Regions from separate parts of the Massilia sp. DJPM01 genome, predicted to be linked through region 2. Evidence: predicted binding sites of a transcription regulator. Region 2 holds the regulator's gene; the other holds the start of a gene.
The links. Region 2 encodes sigma-54, which starts transcription at its own class of promoters, with help from an activator protein. Its sites were predicted from a motif close to TGGCANGNAANCTGCTTT; they were not measured.
Positions count from the first base shown of each region.

Region 1: PO883_RS22040 (EDSAP-1 family PEP-CTERM protein) is a predicted target of sigma-54. The motif match lies at 1,367-1,384, and genes of this name have one in related genera.

Region 1 covers NZ_JAQOZV010000038.1:1,987-5,332, reverse strand. Annotated here, with positions in the region: gene PO883_RS22050 (FAD-binding oxidoreductase) at 1-391, opposite strand, end outside; gene PO883_RS22045 (long-chain N-acyl amino acid synthase) at 378-1,145, opposite strand; gene PO883_RS22040 (EDSAP-1 family PEP-CTERM protein) at 1,453-2,394, shown strand; gene PO883_RS22035 (XrtA system polysaccharide chain length determinant) at 2,755-3,346, shown strand, end outside.
Region 2 covers NZ_JAQOZV010000003.1:116,399-119,744, forward strand. Annotated here, with positions in the region: gene PO883_RS03130 (hypothetical protein) at 1-1,036, shown strand, start outside; gene PO883_RS03135 (RNA polymerase factor sigma-54) at 1,059-2,534, opposite strand; gene lptB (LPS export ABC transporter ATP-binding protein) at 2,537-3,295, opposite strand; gene lptA (lipopolysaccharide transport periplasmic protein LptA) at 3,292-3,346, opposite strand, start outside.

The sequences.
Region 1 (3,346 bases), on a different contig from region 2:
TCACGCCCGGCTCGATGACGGCGTAGCCAAGCTCGGCATCGACCTCGACGATGCGGTTCATCCTGCCCAGGTCGACGATGAGCTGGGCGTCGCCGACCGCGCAGGCGTCGCCATAGCCCCAGTTGCGCCCGGTGCTGAGCGGATACAGCGGCAAGCCGCGCTCCCCGGCCAGCCGCACCAGCGCCACCACCTCGGCCTGCGAACCCGGGTGCACCACCGCCAGCGGCGTGCTGGCGCGCGCGGCCGTGCTGCACCTGTAACGCCGCAGCGCGGCAGGATCGTCGCTGGCATGGCTGGCGCCGACAATGGCGCGCAGCGCCGCCAGCACGCCGCGCCGCCACCCCGGGTCGGGCGCTTCGTGTCGGAATTTTTGCTCCTCAATAATACGCATCGCGCCCTCCGCCGGCCTGGTACCCGCCGTTCAGGCGCGCCGTGATGCCCGCCTCGTCATGCTCCGGGAAAAAATACGGATAGAAAGAGCGTTCCTCGCCATGCTGCTCCATCAGGCCGCCCCATTTGCGGATCTGTTCGCCCATCTCCGTCAAGGGCAGGCGAAGCAGCACGGCCGGCGCGCCGACCCGGTGGCACGGACGTTCACCGCCAAAGTCGCTGAAGCCCAGCATGCGCTTGTAAAACATGACGTGGCGCGGATTGACCTCGATCACGTAGTCGCTGAAACCTTGCAGCCTGTGCGAATACAGATACGAGATGTGGATCAGCGAGGCGAACACGCGCTTGTTCACGCCCTTGTCGATCGCCAGGCGCGACGGCTCGCACAGGCGCCGTCCCTGGCTGCGCAGCAAGTCGAGCTTGTCGCGAAAATTGTCATCGGCCGGCAGGCCGAATTCGCTGTCCAGGCACAAGCTCATGGTCCCGACCAGCATCCCGCCCGTCTCGGCGTACAGCGTTACCTTGTTGGGGTCGTGGTGCAGGCTGGGCTCGACGGCATAGCCGCGCCAGCCGTACATTTTGCGGATCAGCAGGCTGGCCGCTTCGCGCCGTCCCGCTAAATTGGCCAGGCGGATATGAAATGCCTGCATCGCCTGGCCCGGCTCGGGCTCGGTCGCCGTGGCGACCCCTCCGCCCGGCTCGCGTAAGCCCGCCGGCATCTCGAACGTTGCAATCGGTAGCTCGTCTTGAAACATGGTTCTCTTTCCTTCCGCGTGATCGCGCAGTCCGCCTGCCGGCCCGCGCGCAAAGTTTGTACAGGTCAGACAGGGCCATCCATACGGAAGTTCACGCTGTTGCGCACACCATTGTTCTGGGACAAACTCGCCTCGTCGGGATTTTTGGCATGCCCGCCACGCACCCACGCAGCTGCCGAGATGAAATTCGCAAGCCCGTGATTTCATGAAGAAAAACGCGCTGGCACGCTTGCTGCATACAGCGTGGACACGGCGGCGCCGCAAGCTGTCGACGCTACCCCACTTCATCCCCACCGGAGAGTTAACTATGAAACCAGTCCCGACATCACTGTTGAAAAACGCGGCGATTGCCGGCCTTTGCCTGGCCGCCATGAACGGTGCGCGCGCCGATGCATTTGCCCAGGCCGTCCTCGTGGTCGACAATTTCCGTCTGCTTCATTCCAGCGGTGCCGCCTTCAAGTCGACCGATTTCACCATGCTCGACGGCACCAACTCGGCCCACGCCACCGCTTCCCTCAACAACATGGTGTCGGCCGCCATGCCGCAAAACCGCGCCATCCTCAGCGGCACCACGCCGGACGTGGCGCACCAGTTCGTCGGCTTGCCCAACGCACCGCGTGCCGAAAACAACTTCACCGCCTTTTCCGGTCCGCCACCGGTGCCGGGCACCTTCGGCTACGCCGACCAGAACATGACCGGCAATGCCATGACCATCGGTATCAAGCAGGCCGGGGTGCGCGCCGAAACGCGCGCCGATGCCTCTCTGGGCACCGATGGCGAGGCCGCCGGCGATTCCGACGTCGGCACCTCGAGCGCCTTCAACTTCACCCTCGGCGTGGGCGAGACCATGACCGTCGCCTTCGACGGCACGCCCTTTACCCAGGCATATGCCAGCAGCGGCGCCGGCATGGACACCAATGCCATCGCACGCCTGTCGTGGAGCATGAACATCATGAACATCACCACCGGGCAACTGGTGTTCGCCTATCAGCCTGGCGAACTGAACAGCATGGGCAATGTCAGCCGCACCGACAGCTTCCCCGGCATGTCGACCTATAACCCGGGCACGATGAGCTTCTCGGCGGTCACGCCCTGGCTCAACCAGTTCGATACCTACCAGCTGACCATCAACCAGACCACCCTCGCCAATGCCTTGCAAAATACCGTGGCGGTGCCGGAACCGGGCAGCCTGGCGATCTTCGGTTTGGGCCTGCTCGGCATGTCGCTGCTGGCACGCCGCCGCAAATAGGCCGGGGCTGGGCAAGATGCAAACAAGAAGAAGATGGCTTGCTGGTCCGAAGCCATTGCAGGGTCTGCAACCGCTGCTGCGCCGTCCGCGCCGGCCGGGGATGCGGGCGCCGGACGCCCGGCGGGGACCCTGATGCACGGCTCATTGGCAGCCTGCATTTTTCCGGTCAGGAGCGCGCCTGACCGGGCTGTTTTTTTGGCTCCAGCGTGGCGCGCGCCCCCGCTGTTGCTGCGCTTGACGCGAATCAACGCGTCCGTGATCAGCGGAATCTTACTGTTTCCTCAGACATATAATCGAAGGCGTAGTGAAGCTGGCAGTCGCCCTTCCCATCGCTGCCCGACTTACGGAGACCCACACGATATGGAGGACTTCATCAGCCAGCTGCTGCTGCATGCAAGGGGCATCTGGAAATATCGCTGGCTCGCCGTCGGCCTCATGTGGGTGGTGGCGAGCGTCGGCTGGGTGGTGGTGGCGCGCCTGCCGAACAATTACCAGAGTTCGGCGCGCGTGTTCGTCGATACCCAGAGCATCCTCAAGCCGCTGATGGCGGGCATGACCAGCATCCCCAATGTGCAACAGCAAGTGTCGATCATGAGCCGCACCCTGCTTAGCCGCCCGAACCTGGAGCGTGTGCTGCGCATGGTCGACCTCGACGTCGACGCCACCACCCCGCGCCAGCGCGAAAGCCAGGTCGAGGAGCTGGCCGCGCGCCTGAAGATCACCGGCACCAGCACCAACGATATCTATTCGATCACCTATGCCGGCGACAAGCCGAAGCAGGTGCACGACGTGGTGCAATCGCTGCTGACCATCTTCCTCGAAGGCAGCTTCAAGGGCAAGAAGGGCGATTCGCAGCAAGCCATCCGTTTCATCGACGAGCAGATCAGGAATTACGAGCAGCGCCTGGTGGCTGCCGAAAACACGGTCAAGGAATTCAAGCTGCGCAACAGCG
Region 2 (3,346 bases):
CGGCTTTCGCATGCAGGAATTGAAAAACCGGGCTTCCATGAACAAGGCCCTGATCATGGCCAACGTCGAACCGCCCTCGTTCGACCCGGTCTTCGACGAGCATAATTTGTCGATCACGTCGGCGCCACGCAAGCTGTCCGAATCTACCGAGGCCGGCGCCACCGTGCTGGCGGTCGACGGCAATCCCTTGGCGCACATCCCTGCCGGCGGCACCCGCGTCAACGCCGGCGACGCGGCCCTGTTCGAGCGCATGATGCGCTACCGTTTCGGCGGCCATCCGCTGGTGCTGGCGCGCCTGGCCAGCGAAAAGCGCGTGCCGGCCGGCTTCGTGATGCACCACAAGCAGGTCGGCCACAGCCAGACGCGTACCTATACGGTCAGCGCGCTCAGGCAAAGCGCTCCGGCCAGCTACGACCTCAAGCCGTACAAGCCGCGCGCGGCAGCGGCTAACGAACTCGATCAGCTGCTCGACAAGGCGCAGGCGAATGCGGCCCCGCCGACGGCGGCAACCAGGCAAGCGTTCGAGACCGGGATCGCACAAGCGTTCGCCGACAAGCGCGCCTTCGACGCCATGCTCGGCATGTCCGAATTGGCGTTTGTCAGCGGTGATCCGATGAAAATGCCGACCCCGGAGCAGAAGGTGCTGCTCAACGCCGACCCGCAAGTGCGCGCGTTTGCGGCGGCGATACGGTCCAAGGGGAAGGCGGAGATGGAGGCGGCGCTCGCCACGCTGCAGGAACTGCGCAAGCTCAACACCCACAAACAGCACATGCTGGCGTTGTTTGAAGCAAATTGGCGCGCCAAGCTGGGCGACGTACGCGGCGCGCTGCCGCTGTACGCCAGCGTCTTGCGCGCCAATCCGGCGCTGGCCGGAGCCTACAAGGATATGGGCGACGCGCTGTTCAAAAGCTATGACATGGCGCGTGCCTGGCGCAGCTGGGACGCCGGCCGGCGCATGGCGCCGGGGCTGGAACAGTTCAAGGCGGTCAACCAGTACGAACAGCTGCTGCTGCGCGAGCACCCGGAGTTTTTCTAGGCACCGCGCAACCCTGAACGCCCTACAGGCACTTGCGCAGGGCGACCGGCGGAATCTTGAGCGCTTCGCGGTACTTGGCGACCGTGCGGCGCGCGATCACCATGCCCTGCTCGCCCAGCATGTCGGCGATCTTGCTGTCCGACAGAGGGCTTTTGGGATCCTCGGCGCTGGTCAGCTGCACGATCAGCGCGCGGATCGCCGTCGATGACGCTTCGCCGCCCGCTTCGGTGGCCACGTGGCTGCCGAAAAAATACTTCAGCTCGAACATGCCGTGCGGCGTCATCATGTACTTTTGCGTGGTCACGCGCGAGATCGTACTTTCGTGCAGCCCGAGCGTGTCGGCGATTTCGCGCAGCACCAGCGGACGCATCGCCACCGCGCCGTGCGAGAAGAAATTGCGCTGGCGTTCGACGATCGCTTCGGCCACCCGCAAGATGGTATCGAAGCGCTGGCGCATGTTCTTGATCAGCCACTTGGCTTCCTGCAGCTGCGCGCCCATCTGCCCTTCGCCCTTGCCCTGCTTGAGCAGCGCGGCGTACATGCTGTTCACGCGCAGGCGCGGCATGACGTCGTTATTGAGCATCACCGACCAGCCGTTTTTCGCTTTGCGCACGATCACGTCCGGCACCACGTAGTCCGACACGTCGGACGCGAACTCCGCGCCCGGATGCGGATTGCACTGGCGGATCACGGTCTGCGCCTCGCGCAAGTCCTCGTCGTCGCAGTCGAGCGCTTTTTTCAGCTTGTTGAATTCGCGCTGGGCGAACCAGGTCAGATGGTTCTCGACGATGGTCAGCGCCATGCGCCGCGTCACCAGCGCCACGCCCGGCATGCGCCGGATCTGCAACGCCAGGCATTCGGACGCATTGCGCGCGCCCACGCCGATCGGGTCGAAACTTTGCAGCAGCGCCAGCGCGGTGCGCAATTCCTCGATTTCGATTTCCAGCTCGGGCGGCATGCGCTCGTGGATCTCTTCCAGCGTTTCGGTCAGGTAGCCATTGTCGTCGACGGCGTCGACGATCAGTTCGACCAGCGCGCGGTCGCGCGGCTCCAGCACGGTCACGCGCATCTGCTCCATCAGGTGCTCGCGCAAGGTGGTGGCGGACGCTTCGAGCTGCGGGCGCGAATCCTCGTCGTCGGAGGTCTTGGCGCGGCCGAGGTCGCCCCATTCGCCATCGTTGTCGCTGCTGCTGGCCGGGCTATCCGCCTCGCCGCCCTCGAAGCCTTCGCCTTCGGCCGGCGCCGGCGCATCCTGCGCCCCCGGCTCGGGCGCCGCTTCGGTCGGCGTCGAGGTGCTGCTGATGGCGCCATCACCGAGCAGGCGCACCGAATGATCGAGCGGATCGTCGAGCCGTTCGAGCAGCGGATTGTCGCTTAACAGCTGTTCCAGTTCCTGGTGCAGTTCCAGGGTCGACAACTGCAGCAGCCGGATCGACTGCTGCAGCTGGGGCGTAAGGGCGAGGTGCTGGGAGGTGCGTAGTTGAAGGGACTGTTTCATGCCTACATCCGGAAATGTTCGCCCAGGTAGACCCGGCGCACGGATTCATCGGCGATGATGTCGTCGGGTCGACCGGAGGCGAGCACCGCACCCTGGTTGATGATGTAGGCGCGGTCGCAGATGCCCAGCGTTTCGCGCACGTTATGGTCGGTGATCAGAACGCCGATGCCGCGCTGCTTGAGGAAGCGCACGATGCGCTGGATCTCGATGACGGCGATCGGATCGACCCCGGCGAACGGTTCGTCGAGCAGCACGAAGCGCGGGTTGGTCGCCAGCGCGCGCGCGATCTCGACCCGGCGCCGCTCGCCGCCCGACAGCGTCATGGCCTGGTTTTCGCGCAGTTTTTCAATTTGCAGGTCGGCCAGCAGGGTGTCGAGGCGTTCGTTGATCTGGGCCTTGGTGAGCGCCTTGCCGTCCACCTTTTGCAGTTCCAGCACGGCGCGGATGTTTTCTTCGACCGTCAGCTTGCGGAACACCGACGCTTCCTGCGGCAGGTACGACAGGCCGAGCGTGGCGCGGCGGTGGATCGGCAGGCTCGAAATATCGACCCCGCTGATGTCGATGGTGCCCGCATCCGACGGCACCAGGCCGACGATCATGTAGAACGAGGTGGTCTTGCCGGCGCCGTTGGGGCCGAGCAGTCCGACCACTTCGCCGCAGTCGACCTGCAACGAGACGTCGCGTACGACCAGGCGCTTGCCGTAGCTTTTCTGCAGGCCGCGCACGATCAGCGTGCTGCCGCAATTCTTCGTTTCGATCATGGGTTTCCCGCCGCTGGCGTGGTGGCCGGTGCTGGCGCCGCTGCGCCCGGT